2 regions of the Lysinibacillus fusiformis genome follow, and region 1 is predicted to be linked to the other one. Evidence: riboswitches for the same ligand, from Rfam matches in the RefSeq annotation. Region 1 holds a riboswitch; the other holds the start of a gene.
The links. A riboswitch is a leader RNA that binds a small molecule or an ion and turns the genes downstream of it on or off. The one in region 1 is predicted to bind cobalamin.
Positions count from the first base shown of each region.

Region 2: it holds a riboswitch for cobalamin, as region 1 does, so the genes downstream of both, nikA (nickel ABC transporter substrate-binding protein) here and JTI58_RS11710 (ABC transporter substrate-binding protein) in region 1, are expected to answer to the same signal.

Region 1 is NZ_CP070490.1:2,370,533-2,393,521, reverse strand. It holds gene JTI58_RS11750 (acyl-CoA dehydrogenase) at 1-499, opposite strand, end outside; gene JTI58_RS11745 (acyl-CoA dehydrogenase) at 730-1,866, opposite strand; gene JTI58_RS11740 (3-hydroxybutyryl-CoA dehydrogenase) at 1,926-2,777, opposite strand; gene JTI58_RS11735 (acetyl-CoA C-acetyltransferase) at 2,777-3,982, opposite strand; gene JTI58_RS11730 (heterodisulfide reductase-related iron-sulfur binding cluster) at 4,179-6,410, opposite strand; gene JTI58_RS11725 (cob(I)yrinic acid a,c-diamide adenosyltransferase) at 6,785-7,348, opposite strand; gene JTI58_RS11720 (adenosylcobinamide amidohydrolase) at 7,361-8,821, opposite strand; gene JTI58_RS11715 (FecCD family ABC transporter permease) at 8,818-9,819, opposite strand; gene JTI58_RS11710 (ABC transporter substrate-binding protein) at 9,816-10,781, opposite strand; cobalamin riboswitch at 10,920-11,102, opposite strand; gene JTI58_RS11705 (acyl-CoA dehydrogenase family protein) at 11,160-12,827, opposite strand; gene JTI58_RS11700 (class I adenylate-forming enzyme family protein) at 12,829-14,331, opposite strand; gene JTI58_RS11695 (MerR family transcriptional regulator) at 14,324-14,713, opposite strand; gene JTI58_RS11690 (hypothetical protein) at 14,679-14,921, opposite strand; gene argS (arginine--tRNA ligase) at 14,967-16,634, opposite strand; gene JTI58_RS11680 (YwiB family protein) at 16,634-17,065, opposite strand; gene yidC (membrane protein insertase YidC) at 17,222-17,854, opposite strand; gene JTI58_RS11670 (hypothetical protein) at 17,879-18,154, opposite strand; gene speB (agmatinase) at 18,389-19,261, opposite strand; gene JTI58_RS11660 (transglycosylase domain-containing protein) at 19,577-21,631, shown strand; gene JTI58_RS11655 (YwhD family protein) at 21,987-22,505, opposite strand; gene JTI58_RS11650 (2-hydroxymuconate tautomerase) at 22,672-22,857, shown strand; gene JTI58_RS11645 (HD domain-containing protein) at 22,938-22,989, opposite strand, start outside.
Region 2 is NZ_CP070490.1:4,312,759-4,321,808, reverse strand. It holds gene JTI58_RS21225 (NUDIX hydrolase) at 239-724, shown strand; gene JTI58_RS21220 (hypothetical protein) at 780-1,061, opposite strand; gene JTI58_RS21215 (SHOCT-like domain-containing protein) at 1,071-1,457, opposite strand; gene JTI58_RS21210 (DUF2089 domain-containing protein) at 1,471-1,836, opposite strand; gene JTI58_RS21205 (ABC transporter ATP-binding protein) at 2,027-2,833, opposite strand; gene JTI58_RS21200 (ABC transporter ATP-binding protein) at 2,844-3,617, opposite strand; gene JTI58_RS21195 (ABC transporter permease subunit) at 3,631-4,440, opposite strand; gene nikB (nickel ABC transporter permease) at 4,443-5,396, opposite strand; gene nikA (nickel ABC transporter substrate-binding protein) at 5,468-7,084, opposite strand; cobalamin riboswitch at 7,234-7,426, opposite strand; gene metE (5-methyltetrahydropteroyltriglutamate--homocysteine S-methyltransferase) at 7,581-9,050, opposite strand, start outside.

The sequences.
Region 1 (22,989 bases):
TATAAGTATCTGCTACTCCACCATTCGTAATAAAGATTTTTGAGCCATTTAAAATATAATCATCGCCATCACGTTTTGCATATGTTTTCATGCCGCCCGCATCTGAACCTGATCCTGGTTCTGTTAAACCATACGCACCAATATGTTTGCCTTCAGCCATTGGACGAAGGTATTTTTGTTTTTGTTCTTCTGAACCAAACTTGTAAAGTGGCCAACCTGCCAGTGAAGTATGCGCAGATAATGTTACCCCAGTCGAAGCACAGACACGTGATAGTTCCTCGACAGCAATGACATATGCAAGGTAGTCAAATCCTGCACCACCATATTCTTCAGGCCATGGAATACCAGTTAACCCAAGCTCCGCCATTTTATCGAAAATCGCACGGTCAAATTCTTCATTTTCGTCACGTTCAGCAGCTGTTGGCGCCACTTCATTTATAGCAAAATCACGAATCATTTCACGTAATTGTTCATGCTCTTCTGTTAACTGAAAGTTCATTGTCCATTTCCCCTTTTTAATTAGACTCTGTTCTGTGTTACCTGATTGTTGTTAGAGCGGGTTTCCCTTATTTTAGAGCAGGTCTACACTCTCTAGGAGCGGATTTCTACCACTTTGGAGCAGTTTCTTCTCTTAATTGAGCGCCTCTCTCACTTTTTAGAGCGGATCAACACCCTTTATGAGCGTGTCTTCCTCTCTGGAACGGTTTGTACCCTTCCTAACATCAGGCTTTATTTCAGTAAATGTTTACTAATGACTAATCTTTGAATTTCACTTGTACCTTCATAGATTTCTGTAACCTTTGCATCGCGGAAATAGCGCTCTACTGGATAATCTTCCGTATAGCCGTAGCCGCCGAATACTTGAACCGCTTCTATTGCCGTTTGTACCGCTGTTCGTGATGAGAAAAGTTTAGCCATTGAAGCTTCTGCTCCACATGGTAAACCTTTTGCACGTAAATCTGCTGCGCGATAGACTAATAGTTTTGCCGATTCAACAGCTGTTGCCATATCAGCAAGCTTAAAGCCAACACCTTGTTGTGCAGCAATTGGTTTGCCAAATTGTATACGTTCTTTAGCATAAGCAGTAGCCGCCTCTAGTGCTGCTTCAGCAATTCCTAAAGCCTGTGCCGCAATGCCAATTCGTCCAACATCTAAATTGGCCATCGCAATTTTAAAGCCTTCTCCTTCTTCCCCAAGTAGGTTGTCGGCTGGAATGCGACAGTTATCGAATGTCAGCTGAACAGTACGTGAGCCATGTAAGCCCATCTTATGTTCATCTTTTCCGATGATTAAGCCAGGTGTCCCCTTTTCGACAATAAATGCCGAAATACCTTTTGTTTTTTCAGCAGGGTTAGTAGAAGCGAATACAATATATACATCAGCCTCTCCACCATTTGTAATAAATACTTTGGAGCCGTTAATAACATATTCATCGCCATCACGCACTGCCTTTGATTGTAGAGAGCCAGCGTCTGAGCCTGCACCTGGTTCCGTTAAACAAAATGCGCCTAAATATTCTCCTGTTGCAAGTTTTGGTACATAACGTTTCTTTTGTTCGTCATTCCCAAAGTAAATGATTGGATTTGTTCCAACCGAAGTATGCACCGATAAAATAACGCCCATTACAGCGCTTACTTTTGATAGTTCATTAATCGCAATTATATACGATGTAAAATCCATACCAGAGCCACCTAAGTCTTCTGGTGTAGTAATTCCCATTAAGCCAAGTTCACCCATTTGCTGTAGAAGCTCACGTGGGAATTCTCCCGCTTCCATTCGCTCTACCCACGGTTGAATTTTTTCCTGAGCAAATTGACGAACCATATCGCGCATCATAATTTGCTCATCTGTAAATTGCAAATGCATCTATAATGTCACCCCTCTAAGTTGTCCCCAAACATCTAAATAACCCCATCCCCATAGGATTATTCGTAAACGTAAAAGCCTCTTCCTGATTTCTTACCTAGCCAGCCTGCTGCAACGTATTTACGTAGCAGTGGGCAAGGACGATATTTACTATCTCCTAGACCCTCATGTAAAATTTCCATGATGTAAAGACAAGTATCCAAACCAATGAAGTCTGCCAATGTTAATGGCCCCATTGGATGGTTCATACCAAGCTTCATTACATCATCAATTGCTTCCTTCGTAGCTACACCTTCATAGAGTGCGTAAATCGCTTCATTAATCATCGGTAGTAGAATTCGGTTTGAAATAAATCCTGGGAAGTCATTCACTTCTACTGGTGTTTTCGATAATTTGACCGTCATCTCTTCAACAGCTTTGTATACTTCATCTGTTGTTGCTAAGCCTCGAATGATTTCGACAAGTTTCATAACTGGTACAGGATTCATAAAGTGCATACCGATTACTTGCTCTGGACGATTTGTTACTGCTGCGATTTCTGTAATAGGCAGTGAAGATGTATTCGTAGCTAAAATAGCATGTGCTGGTGCAATGCCATCCAGTTGCTTAAAGATGGATTGCTTAATTTCCATATTTTCTACAGCTGCCTCAATGATAATATCTACATCACTAGCATCCTGTAAATCTAGTGACATACTAATTTGACCTAGAACAGCAGCCTTCTCATCTTCTGTTTTACGACCCTTTTCTACATCACGTGATAAATTTTTCGTAATAACCCCTAATCCACGCTCGAAAAATTCTTGCTTGATATCGTTCAATTTCACATCAAAGCCTGCTTGTGCACAAACCTGGGCAATACCAGAGCCCATTTGCCCTGCACCAATGACCATTACCTTTTGAATTCCCATTAGTTCAGTCCCCCTGTTTTTGGTACTTCAATCATAATTGCATCACCTTGACCGCCGCCTGAACAGATTGCAGCAATGCCGATACCACCGCCACGACGCTTCAATTCCTGTGCAAGTGTTAATATAATGCGTGCACCCGATGCCCCAATAGGATGACCTAAAGCAACTGCACCGCCATTAACATTCACTTTTTCTGCATCTAAATCTGCCAACTGCTTGCTGACTAAAGCGACTGCTGCAAAGGCTTCATTGATTTCTATTAAATCAATATCTGCTAATGATTTATTGGTCTTTTTCAGTAATTTATTAATAACAAGACCTGGTGTTTGTGGGAAGCTTTCTGGCTCAATCGCAAGTTCTTCATGACCAATGATTACTGCCAATGGTTCTCTACCTTCACGTTTTGCACGTTCCTCACTCATGACGACAAGTGCACATGCTCCGTCGTTAACCCCAGGTGCGTTACCTGCTGTAATCGTGCCATCCTTGTCAAAGGCTGGTTTTAACTTCGCCAGTATTTCCAAAGACGTACCTGCTCTTGGTGCCTCATCTGTATCCACAACAAGTGGTTCACCTTTTCGTTGAGGAATCTCTACTGGTACGATTTCTTCTGCAAAGTAACCTTTTTCAATTGCGGCTAGTGCGCGTTCATGACTGCGAACTGACCAAGCATCCTGTTCTTCTCGACTTAGCGAGAATTCTTTAGCTGTTGCATTACCATAGCTGCCCATATGCGGTCTCGCTTTATCGAAAGCACATGTTAAGCCATCATAAAGCATGCCATCTACCATTGTTGAATCTCCCATACGCAAACCATTTCGACCATTCAGAAGATAATATGGCGCATTGGACATAGATTCCATGCCACCAGCAATAACCACTTCTTCGTCCCCTAAACGAATCAATTGATTTGCTAATGTCACTGCACGCATCCCGGACGCACAAACTTTATTGATTGTTTCTGTTTTTACTGCTGTTGGTAAATTGGCCTTCAGCGCAGCCTGTCGAGAAGGAATTTGACCCTGTCCCCCTTGTAAAACAGAACCTAAAATTACCTCATCTACTTCCTCAGATGCAAGATTTGCTTTCTCTAATGCCCCTTTAATCGCAATCGCACCTAAATCACTTGCATGTAATGCTGATAATGAACCTCCAAATTTACCAAATGCAGTTCTTGCTCCTGCTAAAATTACAGCTCTATTCAAGTAAAACACCCCTTTTGTTTTACGTTCTCGATGAAGTTGTAAAGCATTATTGACTGAACGCTCGCTCGACTTCTATCGAGGAAAAATGGGAGTTTACTATCTCAACTCCCATTCCCATTTAATCTTATTCTACAAAACAATTTTTTATTGTGCAATTTATATTTTTCAGATAACTAAAATATTTCTGCAATAGTAATCATTTTTCTGCGTTCGCTTCCGAATTCTCGTCTTGGCGAGCCTTTTCTACGGATGCTACCACTTCTTCAAATGTTTCTTCTGTTTCCTCTGAAGAAGGTTGAACAGCCTTTACTTTTTCGCCGAACACTGAGCGCTCTAGTAATTCTGCAACATCAAATGTTCCAATAGAATCTTCAACCTCTTTTGCCTTTGTACCATCCTCTAACATTGTTAAACAGTAAGGACAGCCCGATGAAATAACAGATGCATTTGTTGCGAGAGCCTGCTCTGTACGTGCTACGTTAATACGGTTCCCTACATGTTCTTCCATCCACATTAAGCCACCACCAGCACCACAGCACATCGCTGTTTCACGGTTACGTTCCATTTCAACAAGCTTCACACCAGGGATGCCTCGAAGAATTTCACGTGGAGCATCATAGACATCATTGTAACGGCCTAAGTAACAAGAATCATGGAAGACAATCGTTTCATGAACCTCATAGTTTAGCGCTAGACGATTTTCTTCAATCAACTGATTTAATAATTCAGTATGATGATACACTTCGCCTTTCCAGCCAAAGTCTTGATATTCATTTTTAAAGATATTGTAGGCATGAGGGTCGATTGTCACAATTTTCTTCACTTCGTTTTTCTCAAACTCATCAATATTCGCTGTAGCTAGCTCCTGGAATAAGAATTCATTCCCTAAACGGCGAGGTGTGTCCCCAGAGTTTTTCTCTTTATTACCTAAGATTGCAAACTTCACACCAGCTTCATTTAATAAACGACAGAATGCTAAAGCGATTTTTTGAGAGCGGTTATCGAAAGCTCCCATCGAACCAACCCAGAATAAATATTCCATTTCCTCACCAGATTTTTTCAGCTCTTTTACAGTTGGAATTTGGATTGTTGGATCTAGATCGCGCCAATTTTCTTTTTCTTTACGGTTTAAGCCCCAAGGATTACCTTGTCGCTCGATATTTGTCATAGCACGTTGCGCATCTGGATTGACTTTTCCTTCAGTCATAGTTAGATAACGACGTAGGTCAATAATTTTATCAACATGCTCATTCATTACTGGGCATTGATCTTCACAGTTACGACAAGTTGTACAAGCCCAAATCTCTTCTTCTGTAATGACTTCGCCTATTAAAGATGGACTGTAGATATCTTCAATTACAGCACCTTCAGCACCAGCTGCCATTGCAAGCTGATTACCCTTTGTATTGGCAAAGAATTGATAAGGCACCCACGGTTTTTGTTTTGTTACAACTGCGCCCGTAAATGTTAAATGATCACGCAATTTCACGATTAAATCCATTGGCGACAGCATTTTTCCTGTTCCTGTTGCTGGACACATGTTTGTACAACGTCCACATTCTACACAAGAATATAGATCGAGCATTTGCTTTTGTGTGAAGTCCTGTATGCGTCCCACTCCAATAGAAGGCATATCCTCTTCACTTTCAGCATTTTCCCCTGCTTCTTCTAAGGCCTCGAAATCGATTGGTGTTAATGTACCCGCACGATCTAAACGATTCATGTAAACATTAAGTGGACTGACGATTAAATGGAAATGTTTAGATTGCGGTACGTAAACAAGGAATGTTAATAGAATTAAAAGGTGTGCCCACCACATTACATAAAATACGCCAGCAGCTACTGATGTAGGTAGGAAGCCAAAAATAGCAGCAATGCTTGAAGCAACTGGCTCCGTATAGGTTAATCCCTCACCATGCCAAATTAATCCCATACCATTAGCGATTAATGTAGATACCATTAACCCACCAATGAAAATTAATACAAGACCATTTTTCCATCCTCGTTTTAGACGCACTAGTTTTTCAACATAGCGGCGGTAAAATGCCCACACTACCGCAATTAAAATCATTAAAACTACAAGCTCCTGGAAGAATGTAAAGACACCATAGAAAATGCCTAGTGGCAGATGTGATTCTGGTGCTAGTCCTTTCCAGATTAAATCAATTGCCCCTAACTGCACCATCAAAAATCCATAGAAAAACATAACGTGAATTAAACCACTCTTTGGATCCTTTAATAGCTTATTTTGACCAAATACATTGACCATAATATAACGAAGTCGTTCTTTAACACTTTCATCAAACTCAACCTTTTTCCCCAATTGCACATACTTATAGCGTGTTTTCAACAGGTAGAAGAACAATCCTACTGCATAAAGCACAACCACGACTGTTAAGACAATGTTAGCAATTAATAATGGACTCATGGTTGGTCCCCCCTTTAGTTTGTCGTAATTTTCTCTCTTTGTGACGAATTTGCTAGTTCATACAGAAATGTACTTCACTTTATCATTATATTCCTATTCTAATAAATGAGTGAGCATTCAGTCAACATAAAACGGAAATATTTCTGATAATTTTATATTCTTACATTTTACAAGAAAAAAAGCCACCCTGAATTTTTCCAAGGTAGCATTTTTTTACTTTCCTTATCAATTATACCTTACCGAATGTTACATATTCAGTAGACATTTGAACATTTGCTGAAGAAAGCAAACAAACCTCTATCCCCTATAGAGGAAGGAGGCTTTAGTATCCGACGTTTTATTATGTGTACAAAAACATTTACTAAATCAAACTTTTATTTTTTAAAAACATTCCCGCTACGAATATACTCAACATCCGCTACATTTAATCGTGCATTTACAACACGTGAAGCTGCAAATAAATAATCTGATAATCGATTTAAATATTTTTGTACAACCTTTGGCACATCTTCAACCTCTTTCATTAGCGTCACCATTTCGCGCTCTGCTCGACGTGCAACTGTGCGCGCAATGTGTAAAGTTGCAGCTGCTGGTGCGCCTCCTGGTAAAATAAAACGTTGTAATGGTGGCGCTTCGTCTGATAAAGCATCTATACGAGTTTCAAGTACTTCAATCGGTTGCTCTGTTAACTTATATTGGCGTTCTTTCATCACATTGGCAAGGTCTCCACCAGCATCGAACAGCTCATGCTGAATTGTCTCTAGGTCTGTTAAAATATCCTTGAAAAGCGCTTGATCTAATTCACTTACAGCCTTCCCAATAAAGGAATTTAATTCATCAATTGCCCCATATGTTTCAACACGTAAACTATCTTTATCAACACGTCCTCCAATAAGACTTGTTTTCCCCGTATCGCCTGTTTTCGTGTAAAGCTTCATTTCTCTCATCTCCTAAAATTCATTTTTATAATTCCTAATTGCCTGAACTGTTGTTTCATAGACACCCTTTGCAATCACTTTACCAACGTCCGTAATGGGGCCACCATACAGCATTTCTTCCCCTTTTTGAGTCGCTGCAATTAACAAACTATCTGTAGCAGTACCTGTCGCAATAGTCCCACTCCGCTCATCACGAATATTTTCTGATTGCAACGCCTTGGTTTTTGCCTCAGTTGCTGTCATCAATGCCTGAAAAAATGCCTCTTCGGATAAACAACCATTAATAATAACCCATGTATTAATAGTACCAATATATGGCTCATCTTGTCTTTCGTGAACACGAGAGACATCAACTGCATTGCCTACGCCAGCTGTTACAGCTACGATTATACTGCCAAAAGGTGCTGAAAATTCATTAATTGCCACTAGAGCTGTTGGCACTGCTGTTAACATCACAACAGTATTTGTAGGAGAAAAATTCTCCCTTTGCAAAAATTCACTAACTTCTCTTTTTACATCACTGATGACATAATCACCAGGAACTGAACGATTTAATAAGCAATTATGCCAACCAATACCCGGGTTATGAACGGCAGAGGATACGGTCTTCAAAGGAAGCTCTGATGTAAGTTGAATATAGTGTTCCGTTATCATAAAATGCTCTTTTTTAATGACAGCTCGCTGTTGGTAGTCAGTTGCTGCAGGCATCATTGTAATTTGCGGTTTTGGTATTTCAGGGTGTGCATATGTAGTCACCCGTGCTTGATAAACTTCTTCAATTTGGGAGGCAATTAATACTTCATGTGGTGCCCCAAGTGCTCTCACTTGCCCACTCTCCATGAGTAACAATTCATCGCAATAAAGCGAGGCTAGATTCATATCGTGTAGTACCATAACAACCGTTAAACCACATTCCATCGCTTCCTTCCGAACCATGTCTAAAATTTGACGTTGGTGTGCAATGTCTAAATGATTAGTTGGCTCATCCAGTAATAGAATTTCTGCTGTTTGAGCTAAGGCCTGTGCTACAAACACTCTTTGTTGTTCACCGCCAGATAAAAATTCCATAGGCGTATGCTCATATCGCTTTACACCTGTTTGAAGCATGGCATGTTGAACAGCCTGCTCATCTTGTGCAGACCAACTTGAGAAAAAGCCTGTTTGATGCGGGTAGCGCCCTAGTGAAACTGCCTCTCTCACACTATTCGAGAAAGCATTTGCATGAAGCTGTGGTAATACAGCCATCTTTTGCGCCAAAGCACGAGCATTATAAGAAAGAATATTTTGTCCATCAATCGAAATAGTTCCAGCAGTAGCTGGTAAAATACCACTCATTACTTTTAATAATGTGGATTTCCCGCTACCATTCGGCCCTAGAATGCCAAGAATTTTCCCTTTTTCAACAGTAAAACTAATATCCTTGACGATTGGTACATCTTCATAGCCACCTGATAGATGTTCAACAACAATCATGCCCGTACCCCCTTGCTTCTTCGCTGCTTATAAAAAATATAGGAGAAAACAGGTGCTCCAATAAATGCCGTAATAACACCAATTGGTAGCTCTCTTGGCACAATGATTGTTCGTGCTACTAAGTCGCAAATAATGAGTAATGTTGCACCATTGAAAAAAGATAATGGTAATAAGTGGCGATGATCAGAACCCCAAATCATCCTTGTCATATGCGGCACCACTAATCCTACAAAGCCAATTGTGCCAGAAACCGCTACAGCTGCTCCGGTTAGCATGGAGCCACCTGCTAATATCAAATATTTACTACGCTTCACATTAACACCTAAATGTTTTGCTCGCTCTTCACCATACAACAAAACATTTAGCTCTCGTCTTTGCGTCCATAGCATAATTGAACCTACAATAACAAATGGAATGATCATTTGGACATATGGCCAACCACGCATCGATACAGAACCAAGTAACCAGCCTATTACCTGACGTAATTCTTCACCAGATAAAGCAATCATTAATGAAATAAGAGAACCTAAAAATGAACTAAAAATAACACCTGTTAATATCAATGTTTCCATTTTCAATGAACGGTCTACGAGTCTAGCAAAGCTCATGACAACTACCATCGTGATGATTGCACCAATCATACTAAAGGTTGGTAGAGCATACAAACCGACGACAGGGATAGAAATACTAAAAAAGATTGTTATAACAGCACCAACAGAAGCCCCTGATGAAACCCCTAGTGTGTATGGGTCTGCTAATGGGTTTTTTAATAAACCTTGGAATGCTGCTCCAGCAATAGCTAGAGATGCCCCCACTAGTCCCGCTAACAACACGCGAGGCAAGCGAATTTTCCAAAAGATATTGGCGGCTGTTTCATCAGCCGCCTTATTCCACAATACTTCTAATGGAATATGAACTGAGCCTATCGCTACGCCACACCAGATGCTAATAAGAAGAAGCGTGCATGTTAGTGCATAGGCTAGTGCTATTTTTTTCACTTAAATACCTCAGGATAGATCGCTTTTGCTAATTCTTCTAGACCTTCTGCTAAACGTGGTCCCTGACGACTCGTTGTACTTTCATCTACCTGTACAATCGCATTATTTTTTACGGCATTAATAGTATCAAAGCCCGCACGTTTTGGTATTTTCGTTAAAATATCTGGTACATAATGATATGTCACCACAATGACATCTGGATTTTTCGCGATAATTTGTTCTGCATCAATTTTATACCAATTATCACCATCTACAGCTACATTCTCTGCATTGATCATTTCAAGCATTGCGTTCATAAATGTGCCATTGCCAGCTGTATAAATATCTGGCTCATCCGATGCTTCGACTAACACTTTTTTTGGTTCAACATCCTTGACTTTAGTCAAAACTTCTTCTACTTTGGCCTTCATATTAGCAACAATTTTTTCAGCCTCTGGTAATTTCCCTGTAGCACGACCAAGTTGCTCAATTGTCGTATATGTTTCATTAAAGTCTTGTGCATTTCTTACTACAAACACTTTCAAACCTGCTGATTCAAGCTGTGCAATAGCCTCTTCTGATAGAGACATGCTAGATTCGTGTGAAAAAACGATATCTGGTTTTAAGGCAATAATTTTTTCAATATCGTATTCCATTCCGCCAACCTTATCTTTCTCAGTTGCCTCTGGTGGATAATCGTCGTTGTCAGTAACACCAACTATTTCATCATTTAAACCAAGTCCAAAAAGGATTTCAGTGTTACTTGGAATAAGTGAAACAATTTTCTCAGGAGGTGCTTCAAGAGTAATGTCCTTGCCAAGGGCATCTGTTATAGTCATTGGGAATGTTGCTTCATCCTGTGCTGTTTCTTGCTGTGTTTGCTGCTCAGTAGCTGGCTTGTTATCTTTTGCTTCTTGTCCACAAGCAGCTAGCAAGCCTACTGCTAAAAATGCTGATAATCCTATTTTCCAAAATTTCTTCATGTGAATCCTCCTTCGTTGATCCGTGCGACATTTCACTTTATTCTGCATCAAAATAAACCCCTCATCTTTGAATGATGAGGGGGGCAAAATCGCACCAAAAAAACTGATACAAAATCCACCACCCTATCCTCGTAGGTTGTCATGTCTGTTATAAAGGCAGGTCTCCTGGCTTGTGCTCCTTGCGATTTTTCAAGCCTTCCCGAAATCTTCAGTGGCATCATTTGAAAAAACTCACACTTACAGTGGCGGGACCGCATCGGAATTACACCGATTTCCCTTTTCACTTTACTTAAGTAAAGAACCTTTACAATATTCAGTTGATTTCATTATACATGAAAATGAAAGAAGTCGCCTCCATTCAAGACGACTCCCAAGCTATTATACAATTTCAGAAAAATATTGAACTGTTTTCATTTGAGCACCCATTTCTCTTAATGACCACGTCTGCTCTAAATAAACGTCCGCTAGTTTTTCATATTTCCCACCAAATTTATGCGCCCATTCTACTGCTACGACACTTTCATAAAGATGAGCCATTTTTTTCGCCATATCTTTTGCTTCAAAAGATTTCGTTGCCGCGTCTAAAGCGCTAAAGATTTGTAGTTTCACAGCCATATTCGCCAATTGTTCTTTAACGATTTGTACTAACGAGCTGTTAGCTAATTTTTCTAAGCGTTCCTCCATCTCCTGTACAAACAGTTCATGTGCATGAAACTTATCTACTAACCGAATGAGTTCTAAGGCCAAAATATTAGCCGTCCCCTCCCACACCGTCAACACTTGTGCGTCTCTTAATAAGCGGGGCGTTACAAAGTCTTCGATATAGCCATTACCTCCGTGTAATTCAATTGCCTCACTAGCATAATGAACGGCTTGCTCTGCTGTTTCCTTTTTCATAATGGCAATATATAAACGATTCATAATAAGGTCTTGCTGTGTTCCCTGTCCACTCGTCACTTTATCGTATAATTGAATAAGATCAAAAACTGTCGCTACTTCCACATGCAACTTAGCCGCAAATTTACCTAAAGTATCCTGAACCATAGGGTATTGTGTTAAAGGCTTGCCAAATGCATAACGATTGGTTACGTAATGTTTTGCCTCTAAAAAGCCACGACGCATAATGCCAATTGAAGCTACTGCATTACAAATTCTTGAGAGATTTAGTGCTTCTAGCATGTAATAAATCCCTTTATTTTGCTCCCCTACAACATAGGCAAGTGCACCATCAAATTCTACCTCACCTGAAGGAACTGCCCGAACGCCTAACTTATCTTTTAGTCGGCGAATACGAAGATGATTGGCTGTTCCATCTTCTTTGTGCCAAGGAACTGCAAACAATGTTAAGCCTTTGGAACCTGCTGGCGCATCTTCTAGTCGTGCCAACACCATCGCTACTCCACACATGCCCGCATTGGATGCGAAGTATTTTTCACCATATAGGCGATACGCAGCGCCATCCTTTCTCGCCTCCACAACATTCGCGCCAACGTCTGAGCCTCCTTGACGTTCTGTTAAAAATGTCGCACCTTCATATAACTCTGTGTCACCTGTTGCACAAACATGAGGTAAGAAACGCTGCTTCACCTCTTCATCCGCATAATGATCTAATAGGTAGGCAGTAGCCATCGTCAATGTCACGGGACAATAAAAACCAGGCTCTGCATGAGACAATAAGTAACCTTGCGCAAAGCTATAAACATAATTCCCCTTGTGACCTAGCTGTGGAATATCCTTGTGCACATAGCCGACAATACCCGTATTATATGTCTCTTCAATCGTTTTCTTATAGCCATCATTGACCCAAACCTCTGATATCTCTTCACCATAGGCATCATACCTTTGAAGGCGAGGCTCCCCCTGCCGATCTGTATGCTTTGCCCTCACATCAATATCACCTGCACATAGCTCTCCAAAATCTGTTAACTCTCGATGGGCATAGGACAAAAACTCTTTATCTAACATCATTTCTAATATTTTTTGAAGCGTTTCATCCTCTGTAAAAAAGTTCGTAGTACGCATTTCTTCTTGTTGTAATACTTTCATGCTATCTCACCTCTTGCCCCTTCAAAGATTGTTTTAATATTTTACCTGATGCATTGCGTGGTAGCGCTTCCACTTTTTCGAAAATACGTGGTATTTTAAACTTTGCCAGATGTTCCTCTAAATAAGCTTTCAGCGCTTCCTCATCAATGTCTTGTTTAGCGGAATATACTGCCTTTACAGTTTCCCCCCATTGTGGATGGGGTACACCAATCACAGCAACCTCGAATATCCCTTCAAAGCCTAATAAGCAATCTTCAATTTCTTTCGGATAAATGTTGACACCACCCGAAATAATGACATCCTTTTTACGATCAACAATCCAAATAAAACCATCTTCATCCCTACGAGCTAAATCTCCTGTTTTTAACCAACCGTCAATGAAGGCGGCATTCGTTGCTACTTCATCCTTATAGTAGCCAAGCATATTGCCCTCACCTAACAAAACAATTTCCCCTACTTCGCCTACATTTACATCTTCTCCGTTGTCATTCACAATACGCAACTCTGTACCAAGCGGCGCCCGCTGCCCTATACTTCCAGCCTTTGTTTCATGCTCCTTGCCAAATAATAATGAACCACTTGGTCCAGCCTCTGTTAATCCATATACACAAGTTAAATTATTTGTTCGGAATGCCTGCTGAATGAAATGAACTTCATTTTGGGATAATGGTGCCCCACCATACACCCACCATTTCATTGAAGACAAATCAGCCGATTGTAATCTTGGCATCTGAGCCGTTAATAAATAAGCAACAGGTGCACCAAAGAAATGTGTGGTTTTCTCCTGTTCAATGGCATCAATGAATAAATCAGGTGTAAAAGTTGGTGTTAACACATTTGTTGAGCCTACCAATACGCCTGCCATTAAAAATAAATGCAATGGCGCCGAGTGTGTTAATGGCATCATGAGCAAAATACGGCTCTCAGGCTTTACCTCCATTTCAACAGCAATCATTTGTGCCACTGTTAAAATATTACGATAGCTAAATAACACACCCTTTGGTTTCCCTGTTGTACCAGATGTATACAAAATCGTGGAAGGGTCATCTTCATGCAGCTGGCAATCAATCAGTTGTGTGCTAGCATTTTGAAGCATTGTTTCATATTGAAGCCAACCCACTTTTTCTTGACCTGTTTTAATTTTTACCGGAATCACAGCTAGCTGTTCAACTGCAGCAAAAATAGCCTCATGAACGACAATTGCCTTCGCTTCTGCATGCTGCGCCACGTACTCTACTTCCTGCAATGTAAATTTCGCATTGACTGGCACAACAATCGCTCCGATACGCTGAATAGCAAAGTAACTGACAACAAACTCTAAAACGTTTGGCATGAAGATGATTACCTTATCACCCTGCCTTACTCCCTGCTCTAGCAAAGCATGACTGAAACGTGTCACCTGCTCATCTAAATCTTGATAGGTAACGCTTCTGCCATGACAAATAACGGCTTCATTTTTCGGATACTTACGGGCATTACGTGCTAATAAATTGGAACTATTCATCGTGCATCTCTCCCTTTAAAGTCGCTAATTTTTCACTAAACATGCCATGCATTTGTTGTAATTCATGTTTCATCTGCGTCAGCTCAGCTATTTTACTCTCAATCTCTTGAATTTTTTGTTCTCCGTATTCAACCGTTCGTTCTAATTGCTGAATTCCCGAGCGATCAAAATCAAATAGTAAAACCATCTCTTTGATTTCCTCCAGAGAAAATCCATAACGCTTGCCTCTGAAAATAAGCTTGAGCTTCGCCAATTCTTTTTTGGAAAAGGTTCGTTGATTGGTAGATGAGCGATGAGGACAAAGAAGCCCAAGTTCCTCATAATAACGAATTGTCCGTGTAGATACATTAAACTCCTTTGCTACCTCCTGAATCGTCTTCAAAGCCATCTCCCCCTTTCCTAATTGGCAACAGTATACCATTGACGTTAACGTAAACTTCAACAAAATTTTCGAAATTAACAGAAAAATAAAGTTTGAAACAGCTAATATTCCACGGTCTATCCGTTTCTCTCGTCTTTCTATCCGTCACTTTTACGGTTATATCCGCCACTTGTAGAACTCTATCGTTCACTTTCAGCCTTCTATCCATTAAAAAAGCCCCTAACACATTTCATGTTAGGAGCTTAAAAAGGTATTACATTTTTTCCGGTGCAGATACACCAATTAAACGTAGTGCATTCGCAATTGTTGTGCGGACAGCCGTAATTAACGCTAAACGAGCCTCTGTTAACTCTTTGTTTGAAGCATCTAATACTTTTTCTGCATTATAGAAACTATGGAATGCAGCTGCTGTTTCTTGAATATAGTTTGCGATACGGTGTGGTGTACGGTGTTTCGCTGCTTCCGCTACCACTCTCGGGAAATCGCCAATCTTTTTCAATAAATCAATTTCTTTTTCTGCTGTTAACAGATTGAGATGTTCTGTTGTAGCAGCAAAGCCTTGTTCATTTGCTGAACGTAAAATAGATGAAATACGTGCATGCGCATATTGTGCATAGTACACAGGGTTTTCATTCGATTGTGAGACAGCAAGGTCAAGATCAAAGTCCATATGAGAATCGCCCGCTGTTTTAACAAAGAAGTAACGAACAGCATCTAGACCTACCTCTTCTACAAGCTCACGCATTGTTACTGCATTCCCTGTACGTTTAGACATTTTGAATTTTTCACCGTTTTTATAAAGCTGAACCATTTGAATAACTTCCACTTCTAACGTATCACGGTCATAGCCAAGTGCTTGAATCGCTGCTTTCATACGTGGAATATAACCGTGATGGTCAGCACCCCAAATATTGATTAATTTATCGAAGCCACGGACAATTTTGTCTTCGTGGTAAGCAATATCTGGCGTTAAATATGTGAATGACCCATCATTTTTAATTAACACACGATCTTTATCATCACCAAATGTTGTAGAGCGGAACCATGTGGCACCATCCTCTTCAAACACATGACCATTGGCTTTTAATTTATCTAATGCTACTTCGATTTTACCGTTTTCATATAGAGATGTTTCAGAATACCAGACATCAAAATTCACACGGAAGTTTGCTAGGTCTGTTTTTAATTTATCCAATTCTAAAGCTAAACCATGCTGACGGAAGAAGGCAAAACGATCTTCATCTGATTTTGCTAGAATAGCTTCACCATGCTCCTCAGCTAATTTACCCGCAATATCAATGATATCTTGCCCATGATAGCCATCTTCTGGCATCTCAGCTTCCATTCCTAATGCTTGTTTATAACGAGCTTCTAATGAGTAAGCTAAGTTATTAATTTGATTACCTGCATCATTAATATAATATTCACGAGAGACACTGTAACCAGCCATATCTAACACATTACATAAGGAATCTCCAACAGAAGCGCCTCGAGCATGACCTAAATGAAGGTCGCCAGTAGGGTTTGCTGAAACGAACTCCACTTGAATCTTTTCTCCTGCACCAGCATTTGAACGACCGTAGTCAGTACCTTGCTCAAGAGCTTGCGTAATTACCCCAGTTAGGAAATCTTTACGTACTGTGATATTCATGAAGCCAGGACCAGCAATATCGATTTTTTCAATATCTGTACCTGCTGTATCCAGGTTTTCTAAAATAGCTTCCGCAATAGCACGAGGTGGCTTTTTAGCTAACTTCGTTAATTGCATCGCAATGTTTGTTGCATAGTCACCATTTGCTTTATCCTTTGGTGTTTCCAGGTGAATCGATAATTCTGTGCCAGCCTCAACTAAGCCTGCTTTTTCAACAGCCTGTACTATCGCTGCTTTAATAGCCTGTTGTACTTGTTCTACTGCGTTCATTATTGTACCTCCGTAAATGTAATATCTAATGTATAGTTGCCAACGGATTGCCCACCCATTAGTAAATCGTACTGTACATGGAAATCTCCGCTTATTGCCTGTTTTGTAAACGTCATTTTTTTTGTGTCAATAACGAGTGGCATGGAACCCAACTCACTTTCATAATGCCCTTTTTGTTGTTCAATTATGTTCAGTGGTAGTCGCATACTAACCGCTCCCGCACGCATAATCAATGCCTTTTCATGACCTAACTTCATCGTTGTGCGGATGATTTTATCCTCCTGCACCTCATCATATTTCAAATACAGGCTTCCTGCTTTTTCAAGTAGCTGCCCTTTGAGCCACATTTCATAACTTTCGGACTCTCCATCACTTGGACGAATGGTAGAAATGAGCTTAATGTTCACTTGCGATCTTACTTCGTTCGCCATAACGGATGCCCCTTTTTAGTCTTTTACTATAACCTTTTTATTATAGGATGAATACTTATGTTTTTTCAAGATAGAAGTGATGTAAAGGTCCACAACAAGTTTATGAGAGTAAATAAAAACCCTCTCCTTCCAATAACTGAAAGAGAGGATTTCATTTTATCTATACCATTTTTTTATGATCAATTGTTGAACTATTAACAATAAAGCACTAACTGTCCAATAGATTGGGATAATCGCTGGATTGAACAGACTAAAAATGAGGATCATGATTGGATTAATAAATACCATTATCTTCATATTTAACGGTTGACTTTTTTCTAAGGCGATAGAACTTTGAATTAAATAAATCAAACAAGCAATCAGCGAAATCCCAATATCAATCGTACCTAAATTCATCCAAAGGAAGTTTTCATTGGCAATCACTGAATCTAACTTAATCGCGTAATACAGTGAAAATAATATAGGTAATTGAATGATGATTGGTAAACAACCTAATAAAGAACTTTTCAATGAATCGGAAGTTAGCTCTTGGATTTTATGTTGTACCATTCTTTTTTCAGATTCGCTTTGACTATTCTTATATTTGTCCGTAAGCGCATCTAATTCAGGCTTAATGGTAGTCATTAATTCTTTTGAGTGCTTTTGATGTTTTGCCGATTGAATAAATAACGGCATAAGAATTAATCTGACTATAATCGTAATGCCAATAACACTAAGTGCATAGCTGCCTGTAAAAGAATGAATAAAATGAATGACGTTAATAATAGGTTGTGCTAGAAATGTTAACAATGATATTCCTCCTAGTTTAAAAGTTTAAATCAAACTAGGAGATACACTTTCTTCTTCATTATCTTCGGATGTTCTAATACACAGAACAAACCACGTTAGCATAGGTGGAGTCCAAGTATTCGTGATATTATAGTCAACTTCAAACTCTTCGTCCTTCACTTCTTGAACGGTTATTTTATTAACGAGATACAGATGCAAATGAACACTTAGGACAGTTAAAACCAAAGAAGCTAATAGCCAAAAGTATTCCATTGTACTGACAAAGATGAATAAATCATTGATGAGAAGCGACCAAATCATAATACCCCTCCTTCCCTTTTTTAAATTGAAGAACCATATATTCTAAGTTGACATTGGTTTCATCAATCTTTCTCTCTTTTGTAATATGAACTATTACCTAACTTATCTACGAAACAAAGTAAAATAAGTTTCAATTTTATGACTAAGATCCACTCATTATTTCAAATTGAAAATACAAAATGGGGCTAGCTCATAGCTAACCCCATTCAAGTAACTTTATTTACAAAGCCCTACTTATTTTACCCAGCCTAAGATCATTTCTCGTAATAATTTTGAAGCTGTGTTTGCTGTCATTTCTGAAGAATCATAGATTGGTGCTACTTCAACTAGGTCAAAACCTACAACATTTACACCACTTGCTGCAATAGCGTGGATGGAAGCTAGCAATTCTTTCGATGTAATGCCACCACAGTCTACTGTACCAGTGCCTGGTGCGTGTGCTGGATCTAGAACGTCAATATCAATTGTTACATACACATTGCGTCCAGCTAATGTTGGGAGAACCTCTTTTAACGGTTCAAGCACTTCAAATTTTGAAATGTGCATGCCGTTTTCCTTTGCCCAATCAAACTCTTCTTTCATGCCTGAACGGATACCAAATGAATAGACATTTTTCGGCCCAATATGTTCTGCAATTTTACGAATAGGTGTAGAGTGCGAAAGTGGCTCTCCCTCATATTCCACACGTAAATCTGTATGTGCATCAAAGTGAATAATTGCAAGATCATCATATTTAGCTGATACAGCCTTCATCACAGGCCACGATACTAAATGCTCCCCACCCATGCCGACAGGAATCTTGCCATCCGCTAATAATTTTTCAATAAATTTCTCAATCTCATCTAATGAGCGCTGCGCATTACCGAATGGTAGTGGAATATCGCCTGCGTCAAAGTACTTTACTTCCTCAAGCTCACGATCTAGGTATGGGCTGTACTCCTCAAGACCAATGGATACCTCACGGATACGCTGTGGACCAAAACGTGATCCTGGACGATAACTTACTGTCCAATCCATTGGCATGCCATAAATCACTGCCTGTGCATCGTCATATGTAGGATGACTTTTTATAAAAACATTTCCAGAATAAGCTTCATCAAATCTCATTGCTAGCCCTCCATATTATTAAAATATTGTGTTGATCATCATTTTTCCGACTTCTTCTATTATGGCTTACAGGATTGTAATGAAACCTGTATCCTTTTATCCTCGTATACATTATTGGAACGTCTAGCAAATTTCGATTAAAATCTACAAGGTGCGATTTTTTTGTCGAATGCCAGCATTTCAAGTAGTACAAAAAAAGTATAGATGTTTTTGAATAAAGTGCAATAGTTTTTAGTTAGAATTTCGATTAAAGATGAATGTTCGAACACATACTAAAGCTAAGTTCGAAGCTGTGAGAAAACGAGGTGAAGTCGGATGAAACGAAAAAGCTATCATCGAAAGCAACAGCGTGTAAAGCGCACACGCAAAAGTCTTACGCTATTTGTCGCCTTTACATCTGCAATTGTTGTAGCATTTGTCGCACTCCGCATCTATGTTCAAGTGGCTGGTGCACCGCCTTTAACCGTACCAAAGGCTTCCATTTTCTTAGATGAAAATGAGCACCAAATTGGGGATCACTTTACAAATCAACGAAGATATTGGGTTGGTCTCGATGAGATGTCACCTTATTTAAAGGAAGCTGTAGTTGCTGTTGAAGATAAGGATTTTTATGAACATGGCGGTTTCGATTATTCACGTATTGCTGGTGCCATTTTAGTGGATATAAAGGCTGGTGGAAAGGTTCAAGGAGCTAGTACCATTACACAACAATATGCTCGTAACCTTTATCTTTCCCATGAAAAGTCTTGGACACGTAAATTGAACGAAGCCCTGTATGCTTATAGATTAGAAGTTTTTTATGATAAGGACGAAATACTAGAGGGCTATTTAAATACAGTATATTACGGTCACGGTATGTATGGAGTAGAAGCTGCCAGCCGTTTTTATTTCGGGAAATCTGCTAGTGATTTAACGCTTGCAGAAGCAGCAATGCTAACAGGTGTACCAAAAGGTCCAAGCATTTATTCACCAATTGCCAATTTAGATAAGGCTACCAATCGCCAACACGTTATTTTAAAACTTATGGCAGACCAAGGCGCCATTACACAAGAAGAAAAAGCGCGTGCTGAAAATGAACAGCTTGTCTTAAAAAATGATAGCTGGGTTGCAACCAAATCTGTTGCCCCTTATTTCCTAGATGTGGCGTGGCAAGAAGCGAGTGAAATTTTAAAATCAAAAAATCTCGATATTAGTGAAGGTGGCTGGACGATTCAAACAACGCTTAATCTGGAACATCAAAAAGCGGCTGAAGAAGCGGTAGCCAAAAATATGCCTGCTAATGATCTGCAATCTGCGTTCGTGAGTATGGAATCTAAAACAGGAGCTGTCACTGCATTAGTCGGTGGTCGTGACTATTCAGTAAGCTCGTTTAACCGGGTTACACAAGCCAAACGTCAACCAGGTTCTACTATTAAGCCGATTTTATATGCAGCGGCACTTGAAAATGGTTACACTCCACTAACTTTTTTAGATGTTGGTGAAACAACTTTTACTTATGATAATGGGCGCGGCACTTATGCACCTAAAAACGTCAATGGTCAATTCGCAGATCATGATATGACGATGGCACAAGCCATTGCTATTTCGGATAATATTTACGCAGTAAAAACCTTAGAGGACATTGGTTTCAAAGAGTTTCATGATATGGCAAACCGTTTTAATGTAGGGATTGGTGCGAAGGATAATTTATCAATTGCACTTGGTACGATTGAAACAACATTGTATGAAATGACGAATGCATATAATGTTTTGGCATCACAAGGACAGCAAACAACGCCAACAACCATTGTATCCATTAAAAATGCACATGGGGATGTTATTTATGAAAACAAAGATGTTGCAAGCAAAGCAGAAACAGCCATTTCTAAAGAAAATGCATACATCTTAACAGAAATGATGACAGGTATTTTTGATCCGGTATTCAGTGACTACTCACCTGCTACAGGAATTAGTATTCGTTCACGTATGACACACACATATGCTGCTAAATCAGGCTCTACCAATAGTGATCAATGGTTAATCGGTTTTACACCAAGACTTACTGCTGGTGTATGGAATGGCTATGATCAGGGTAAAAATCTTACGACGAAGGAAGATACTGCTGCAACAAAGCAAATCTGGATTGACTTTATGGAGGCTGTTAATAAAGGTACAAAAAATGAAGATTTCAAAAAGCCAAAAGGTGTTGAAGGTGTTGTCATTGATATCGAAACAGGTAAATTAGCGACTGACGCATGTCCTAAACAACGTCTTGTATATATGGAATCTAAGGATGTACCGACTGAGAAATGTACAAACTTCGACATTCTTGACAGTAATACATGGGGAGAATTTTGGAATATGCTACCGTTCTCTATATTTAAGGACTAAAAAACAAACAATAATCCGGAAACCTTTTTAAACCTAATACGTTGTAAGTTATGAAGGCTCTCGACAAAGTAACTGATATACAAAAAATAAGAAAAGCTTTCTCTTCCCCGGAGACGTGTCCGTGGGAACAGAAAGCTTTTCTTTTTTATGGTCCGCGAAGTATGAGCATCATGGGGCATTTGGCTTGGGTTTGGGTTGTTCAAATGCCGCATAGCGCTCATCGCATTCGCGAGACCAAGTGTCCTAGCTTACTAAAATGTAAGCTCTGCATCAAGTGTACTTTGTTTCAAACCCACTTTCAACCTAATATCGAAAGCGATTGCAAAATGTCACAGATTGTTCAATCATTATGAGTCTATTCGACAAATAAGTCTTGACGCAATTGCTCCCCACTACGTCCCCACAAGTCTGGATTTAGTTGCTCAAGGAAAGTAGCTAACACTTTTTTAGACGGTGCATCCATATGCTCCACAATGATATGACGCTTCATGGATTTATCCATTTTATTCACATGGTCAGCTAGAATTTTATAGCCACGTCTTTTTTCACGGTTAACAACCATTTCACAAGCTGTTACACCCGCATAATATGGCCCATCTTCTTTATGATCTATCGTCACCCATACGAGCCAATATGGTTTTCCACCCTCTGAATCAGCACGGTCCATTGTAAATTTAATACCACGTTCTACGTCACTCCGTGCATGCATGGCACCAATTTCAACAGAAGCCGTTCCTTCTTCTACATCAACAATAACCGGCGATACATTCTCTAATGAAAGTGAACCGATACCAAACCCTTTATGTCCATCTGTTGGATCATTTTTTATAATCGTAAAACCCATTTTTTGTTTTGGTTTTTCTTCATTTGCCATACTTAAATATCCTCCATTCTGCTATTATAAAGGAAAGCATATCAACGCATATTTTGTCGAAACAATCACTATTTTCGCCATCGCGCATATGCCTCAACGCAAGTAAGAAGTTTATACTTTCTTATAAACTAACTATACAACATTATTCTATAAAGGAGGCAATATTATGCCATACGTAACAGTGAAAATGCTTGAAGGTCGTACAGAGGAACAAAAACGTGCTCTTGTAAAGGAAGTAACAGAGGCCGTATCTCGCACAGTGAATGCACCTGCAGAAAATGTAACAGTTTTTATCGAAGAAATGTCTAAAAACCATTACGGCGTTGCAGGCGTTCGTTTTAGCGACAAATAATAGTAAGATGGGTAGAGCACAACAGAGCGCTCTACCCTTTTTTATAATCACTTCATGAAAATGCTAGTGCCAGCTACAACTTACTTTTCGTCTTTTCTTAACAATGTTAGTATTTGCTGTTTGATGGTTGGA
Region 2 (9,050 bases), 1.9 Mb from region 1:
TTTTACCTTAACATAGAGTTTTCAAAACAATCAATATAGGTAAAATTCAGAAAAGACTGATTATAAAAAGCTATTTTTCATCTTTGATGAACTATTCTGCGTTTTTTAGCAATATTTTGTACAAAAAAAAGATTGTGCATCTATCCCAATACATCCAATTTTAAGCATTACAAGGAAAATAGAGGTTTTTAAAGGAAGAAAGGCGAATCGTTTCTTATGATCTATAGGAGGGACCAATATGGGATATATTTCAGAGTTAAGGAAACACATCGGTAGTAGACCAATTATCAGTATTGGGGCGACCATTCTTGTGGTTAACGATGACAAGCAAATTCTCTTTCAACATCGATCAGATACGTTGGATTGGGGATTACCTGGCGGTGCATTGGAACTAAACGAAACGTTAGAGGAAGCTGCTGCTCGTGAGCTTCATGAAGAAACAGGACTTGTAGCGAATGAATTTGACTTGGTGGGTGTTTTTTCAGGGCCAGATTATTATTTCCAATATCCAAATGGGGATGAAGTCTATACAGTTATTCATCTTTATATTGCGAAAAATGTAAGGGGTATATTGGAGATAAAGGATGATGAGAGCTTGAAACTTACCTATTTCAGTAAAAATGAGCTACCAGATCAACTTGAGAAAAGAACGAAACTGCTATTAAACAATCTGGAAGATACATTGTGGGATTTCGATAGTTCTTTTGCAAAGGATATTCTTTAAATAACAAAGAGCATGCTTTTTATTCAAACATGCTCTAATCATTCTTTGTTGGGTATTATAGTCTAACCTTAACCTCAGTCCCGTCCTGAGCTTTGACATCGACTAGCACGAGCCCTTTATAATTTTGTAGTTCCTTGATAATCGGCTTGAGCATTTCTTTGTCGATGAGCGGAAAGGTAAAGTCTATTTTCTTTCGATCGAAGTATGCCTTTGTCCACTTATTGACTTGTTGCTGAATCCATTTGGAAGTTAAAATGGAGAGGACAATGGTTAGCACAGCATAGGGAACAGGGAAGGTAAAGCGAACGTCTTTTGCTTTCACTTTTACATGCATCATTCGTCGCCTCTATTCAATGAAGACTGCAACGGTATCTCCGTTTGCCGATTTTATATCTACAATTTGTCCATCTAGTTCATTTTCGATCGCTTCAAGAAGAAGATTGATGTCGATATCTTTCACGTATTTTTCCGATTGTGGAATACTCGCTGCGATGCTGTGTCCAGCCATGAGTACGGCTTTGACAAGTTTAATCGGCAAATTCACCGTGACATTATCATTTTCGGTGGATACAACACGGACCTTTAATGTTTTATCTAAATACTTTGTTTTTTCCACAAATTTGTTTCCTGATTCTTCTTTCTGTTGTAACACTTGAATCAGCTCTGAACCTTTATCCGCATCAATTTTCCCCTCTTGAATCATGGTTAACACTTTTGTAATTTCCTCTTTCATGGTCTATTCCTCCCTATTCGCCTTTTAAAAGCTTTATGGCTTCATCCGTTGTGATTTCGCCATTTTCCAACATGCTTACAATTTTTTTCTCGTCTACTTCATTTTTCTTCTTTTGAGCATAGCCAAGGGATGAAATAATGTCGTTTAGCTTGCCACGAACTGTTGGATACGAAACCCCCAGTTCCTTTTCAACCTCTTTAATGTTTCCTCGACAAGTTAAAAATACTTCCACAAAATGAAGCTGATCCTTTGATAAAGATGCGAGCTTAGATAATTCAAATTCATTTTCAATCGTCGTGTGACAATGAGAACACTGTAACTTGGTAATTTTCAAAGTTTTACTGCAGACAGGGCAATTTGTGATTACTTGATAAGCCATAGTGAACTCCTTCCTTTAAGTTAAGTTGATTATATAACAAAGAATTTAAAGAAGTAAATAATAAAAATTAATTATTTGAATCAAAATATAAATAAAGTTAATTTTATGATTGATATTATTAATTTTATTTCTAAAATGCTTTAATAATTAAGAAAACCCCATTTTGAAAAATTCAAAATGGAGTTTCTGTTTAATTTGGTCTATCCTTATTTTTTCTTTCTCGCGGGTGTGATGGCAAAATAGCATTGTATAATTCTTGTGAAGCGGGATGCTGATAGGCTCCATCCTTCCCAATCTCCTCCACGAGCTGACCATGCTGCATCACTAGGATGCGATCTGACATAAAACGTGTGGCTTGTAAATCATGTGAAATGAATAGATAAGCAAGCTGTAGCTCTTTTTGCAGTGATTGTAATAGTTCTATAATCGTCTTTTGCAAAATCATATCAAGACTACTAATGGCCTCATCTAAAACAATCAGTTTCGGCTTTAATGCAAGAGCTCTAGCGATGTTGACTCGTTGCTGCTGTCCCCCACTTAGCTGTGAGGGATAGTTTTGAGCCATTGCCCACTCTAACTCTACACAGTCTAGTAATTCCCTTACCTTCTGTTGTCGCTCTGCTTTGCTAAAATGCTCGAAATTCAAAAACGGTTCTTCGAGTATTTCGAAAATCGTCTGTTTTGGATTAAATGAATGATAGCTATTTTGAAAAACAGCCTGTAAATTTCTTCGTATCATTTTTTTCTCTTTGCTGGGTGCTTCGTATAAATTGATACCTTGAAAGAGCAGCTCTCCGTTTGTTGGTCGTTCAATCCCTAAAATAATGCGTCCTAATGTGCTTTTTCCTGAACCACTTTGACCGACGATTCCTAGACATTCTCCCTCCTGAAGTGAAAATGACATCTTTTGTAATACAGGAATTTTTTGTCTTCGTTGAAATAGGGCTGGTCTTTGAGCATAATGCATGTCTATATTTTTCACGTCTAGCAACGTCATTTTTTCACCTCTAAAATAGCATTCTTGCTTGTAAAAGCTTCTTTGTATAGGGATGCTGAGGCGCATCAAAAAAATCAAAAACATTCGTTTGCTCAATGATTTCTCCTTGATACATCACAGCCACATCGTCAGCAAGTTCAGCAATGACACCTAAATCATGCGTGACAAGGAGTATGGCAGCATCTGTTTCTGAGCGAATACAATCAAAAAGTGTTAATACTTGTTTTTGATTGATAGTATCAAGAGCAGTCGTAGGTTCATCTGCAATGTAGAGAGAAGCTTGTATCGCCAATGATAGGGCAATCATCACTCGCTGTAGCATGCCTCCACTTAACTGAAAAGGATAGTAGGACAAAAGCTGCTCTGGATGAGATAAATGGACTTTATTCAGAGCATCAAGGGCAATCTGTCTCATTTCCTTTTTGGTCAGCTTAAAGTGTGCTTTTAATGTTTCTCGAAAATGACTTTCAATCGTTTGAATACGATCGAATGCAGTAGATGGGTTTTGCAAAATCATCGAAAGATGCCGGCCACGATAAGTTCTCAATTTAGCAGCTGAAACGTTCAATAAATTTTCTTGCTGATAGAGTACTTCACCTTGGGTGACATGTGCTAAGGACGGTAATGTTTGCATGATGGCATGGCAAAGCATGGTCTTTCCACTGCCACTTTCCCCTATAATTCCTAAGACTCTCCCTTTATAAGCTGTCAGATTGATAGAGGTTAATATATTTTTCTCCCCCATTTTGACTGTGAGGTCTTTCACTTCTAAAACTTTCTCCATAACTTCCCCTTTACTAATCAAGCTTTTTTAAACGATTTGCTAACTGATTAAACAATAACACAACAAGGATGATGGCAAGTCCAGGATAAAGCATTAATTCAGGATGCTGTCTCATGTATTGCTTTCCTTCGTTGATCATCATGCCCCATTCTGGAATCGGTGCCTGCACGCCAAGTCCGATAAAGGAAAAGCCCGCAATTTCTAAAATCACCTTCCCGATATCTAATGCAACAATCGTGACAATAGATGGCAGTATATTGGGTATATAATGGCGTCTAATTAATTGGATACCTGTAGTGCCTGAAATCCTTGCAGCTTGAACAAAGTTTTTCTCATTCATGCCGATACACAAACTTCGGACCATTCTTGCATAATAAATAAGCTGTGTAAAAATGAGTGCTATTAAAACATTTTTTAAGCTAGGGCCTAATATACCTAATAGCCCAAATGCAAGTACAAGTGTCGGAAAGGCTAATAAAATATCACATAGTCGAATAAAAAGAAAATCGATTAAGCCCCTTTTCAACGCTACAAAAGCACCTAGTAGGATAGCTAAAACAATGGCAACTAGCTGAATGACGAGCGCTGATCCTAATGAATAACGAATACCTAAAAGGAGGCGTGACAAGATACACCTTCCTAAATGATCTGTACCTAATGGATAGTCCCAAGACGGAACCGAAAATTTCTTAGCTATATCGACAGCTAAAGGGTCGTGTGGCATTAAAATTGGCGCAAATAGCCCCGACAAGCCAATGATAACAAGGAGCGATAGACTAATGAATCCTATCAAATTGCTACTTTTTGTTCGTACGAAGTTCATTTTTAATCTCTCCTGCCCTTCATCATTAGATGAGGGTCCAATAAACGATGCAATATATCTGTGCATAAATTGGCAAGCACATAGATTACAGCGATAATTAATACATAGCATTGTACAACTGGGTAATCCCTGTTCATAATGGATTCTATTAAGTACCTGCCGAGTCCTGGCCAGCTAAAAACCTGCTCCACAATGACGGCTCCACCTAGTAGATTCCCAAGGGTCATGCCTAACAGGGATGTCAATGGAATAGCAGCATTTCGCAACACATGACGCATAAGAATCACAGAGCGTTTTAATCCTCTTAACTGTGCATATTGAACATATTGCTGCTGTAATTCTTCTAGGATGGTTGAACGGATAAATTGAACGAACAAGCCAATTGTTGGTAAAGCCAGAGTGAATGCAGGTAAAACTAAATGAGATAGTGTGCCCTTCCCATTTGTCGGAAAGAATCCTAATTTCAAGCTGAATAAATAGAGTAGTAGGAAACCTAGCCAAAAGGTTGGAATCGACACACTCAGGATGGTAAAGAATCGAATGATTTTATCGATGATAGCGTGCTTATACAATGCGCTTATCACCCCAAATGGGATACTTAGCCCTAAAATGAGGACAAACGCAGCAATCGCTAATTCAATGGTTGCGGGTAATTTCGCAAGTAGCTCATGTGCCACGGGTAATTTACTAACAAAAGATGTGCCGAAATCTAGCTGTAATACGCCTTTTCCCCATAGTAAATATTGAAGAAGAAACGACTTGTCCGTCCCTAGTTCTTCACGTAATGCCTGAATGGCTTCCTCTGTTGGCGCAACTCTTGCCAAACGTAGAATGACTTCAGCAGGCTCTACTGGAACGAAACGAATAAATACAAAGGTTAGGATGGAAACGCCTAATAAGACAAAGGGCAATGTCAAAATTCTTTTTAAACAAAACATCCATGTCGACTCATACATGCTGTCACTTCCTACTCAATCCTATGATAAAGAGAGAGCTGTCTCTGCTAGACATACTCTCTCTTCCACTTTTATTTTTCTGTAGCCATTTGTGCATAAGGTATATCGTATTCAGATGCACGTGGGGCAAAATCCTTTAGATATGGTTGATAAATCACATTATTTGTTTCGTAAGATATTGGATAGAATAGTGCTTGGTCATGGAACATCGTTAAAATATCCGTATAAAGCTGCACGCGTTCCTCTTCATCTGTCCCTACTAATAATTGGTGAATTTTCGTATCAATTTCTTTGGCATTTGGTAAGCCTAATTTCGCCTCATACACACCACTAGCATTTGGTGTAGCTGATTCATTTGCAAAGCTATGAGGGTCTGTTGGCGGTCCATTGGTACGCCAGAAATTAATATCTACCTGGTCATCCATCAATTTTTGTAGACCGACCATCACATCTGCACCTTCTAAATTCAACTGTACGCCAATTTTCGCTAATTCACCTTGCATTAATTCTGCCATTGGTTTTTGAATCGCATCGGATGCAATGTAAATTAAATCTAATGATAATGGTTGTCCGTTTTTCGAACGAATTTTTTCTCCATTCTGTAACGTCCACCCTGCCTCATCTAGCAATTGTTGCGCTTTTTCCGGATTGTATAATATAGGCGCTAAATCTATATTGGCATAAGGAATCGCATCCCAGAACAATGTGTTTGCCACTTTCTCTGTACCATGTGTAATACTGTCTACCATTTGCTCCTTATTAATAGCATATTGAATGGCTTGACGCACCTTTAATTCAGCTAACGGGCCAGATTGTGTATTGAACAGCAGTGCTTTCGTAGACAAAGGCTCAGAGGTAGCTGTTTTATATTTCCCACTGTCTTTTAAATACGTATAGTTATCTAAACTAATAATGCCACGACCATAAATTAAATCTAATTCTTCGTTTTCAAATGCCAATGAAATAGATTCTGAATCAGGAATAATTTTTACTTTTATTTGTTCTACTAGTGGTTTTTCACCCCAATAGTTTTCATTGCGACTAAATAATGCATATTCGTCCTTTTTGTATTCAGTTAACACCCATGGGCCTGTCCCAATCGGTTCCTTGATAGAATCTTGCGTCGTATCGCCTTCTGGGAATCCGTTATCCCCTAAAAAGCGGAAAGGTCTGACAAAGGCAAGTTCGTTTAAGACAGGATAATAGGGTTCATCCAATTGCAGACGAATGGTAAAATCATCCACCTTTACAACCTCTTTCATATGGTTGACCATGCCCATCCAAGAATGCATGTCTCGATTCGCTAAAACGGCATCAAAATTACGAATGACATTATCGGCATTAAAAGCAGTTCCATCTGAATACTTCACATCTTTTCTTAAATGGAAAGTATACGAAGTTTTGTCCTCTGAGATGTCCCAGCTTTCTGCTAGCTTTGGCGTAACCGTGCCATCATCATTGTATTCCACCAAGGATTCATAGACCATGGCTTGGGCAGTCATTTGATTCGGTAAATATGTATGAGGATTCAATGGACCGACATCTAATGGCCAGCCAATTGTTATCATTTTTCCATTTGTTTGTGGTGTCGCTGTCTTCCCCTTTTCTTCATCCGTGCTTGTACAGCCAGCAAGTAAACTGAACGTCAGCACAAGCAGTAAAGGAAGTAAATACTTAGTCAATCTCATTTTCTGTCTCCTATCTCTATTCGTAGTGCAAATAAATCTACTTGTTAAAGAAGAGAGGGCATAAAAAAACCTTATTCTAAAAAAGAATAAGGACAGAAAAACTCACGATGAGCAAGTCTCCATCCATCTCCCTATCTTTCGTAGATCATCAATGAATCTTCTTACAAGCAGGCATTCTGGCTCATGAATCATGATTTTGCTTCACCTTCCCAAGTACTTACTCAGTGGTATTTGAAACAAAACTCCTCATTTACAGCTGCGGGACAGCATGGGATTTTCACCCATTTTCCTTTTAATTGAATGAAAGACGAATTCATTCAAACTTGTAATGATTGCTATGAAATTAGTAATAAACATAACATGCTCCCATGTTCACGTCAATTTTATTTTCTGAATATAATAAATTTCTCCAAACAACATAAAAAGACCAGGTAACTTACCCTGGCCTTTGTTATCTTTTGGAGAGTAGATGTAGTAGATTAAATAAATCATTTCATTATCTTGATGTAGATTGTTGTACGGCTTGACGCAATGTTTTAGTAGCAGCAACCATATTGGCTAAAGCTGCAACGGTTTCTGTTTCTTTTCTAGTCTTTAAGCCACAATCTGGATTCACCCAAAATTGATGGCGATCAAGAACCTGTAAACTATCTTTCATAATAGTGAGCATTTCTTCCTCACTTGGTACACGTGGGCTATGAATATCATAGACACCTAAACCTATTCCTTTTTTATAAGGTTGCACTTGTAGTGACGTGATGAGTTCCCCATGGCTTCGCGATGTTTCAATGGAAATCACATCTGCATCTAGTGCGCTAATCGGTTCGATGAAATCATTAAATTCGCAGTAACACATATGTGTATGGATTTGTGTTTCATCTTTGACACTAGATGTAGCAAGCTTGAAGGAATTGACAGCCCAATCTAAGTAAGCCCCCCACTCTTCTTTTCGAAGCGGTAAGCCTTCTCTTAGTGCTGGTTCATCCACTTGAATAATCGAAATACCTGCGTTTTCTAGTGCTTCCACCTCTTTGCGAAGTGCTAATGCAATTTGATAAGCGACATCTTGACGGGAAAGATCATCGCGTACAAACGACCAATTTAATATCGTCACAGGCCCTGTCAGCATGCCTTTTACAAATCGCTTTGTTAGGCTTTGAGCATAGGCTGATTCTTTTACGGTAATGGGTGAGGCCCACGCAACATCTCCATAAATGATCGGAGGCTTCACACAGCGTGACCCGTATGAAACGACCCATGCTTTTTCTGTAAAGGCAAAGCCAGTCAGTTTTTCACCAAAATATTCTACCATGTCTGTACGCTCAAATTCACCATGAACGAGTACATCGATATCTAGGTCCTCTTGTATAGTGATCCAGCGCTTAGTTTCCTCTTCTATAAATGCCTCATAGTCTTCATTTGCTAGTTGTTTCTTTCGCCAAGCATTACGATTTCTTTTCACCTCATCAGATTGTGGGAAGCTACCGATTGTAGTCGTTGGGAACAGTGGTAACGCTAAGGCCTGTTGTTGTATATTTTGACGTTGCGTAAAATCACTGTGTCGTTCAAAATCTTGCGTTGTCACAGTTTGAACAGCTTGATGAATCAACTTGTTTTGGCGGATTGGATGATTTTTTAGAGCCTCAATCGCCTTCATACTTTCTGAAAAATTATGTTGTAAGGAACCATCTTTATCTCGTCTAAATTTAGTCAGCCCCGTGATTTCTACGATTTTTTCATCTGCGAAGGCCAAAGCCTGCTTTAAAACAGGGTCAAGTTCATTTTCAAGAGAGGTTGTGATTGGAACATGCTGTAGGTTACTTGATGGTTGAATCCATAGCTCTTCGGCATGACTTAGCTGTTCAATGGCTTGAATCGTTGCGTTGACCTCTGCAAGGTTTGAACGCCAAATATCACGGCCATTTACAACCCCAATTGCCAATACTTTATCCTGCGGGAAACCGAA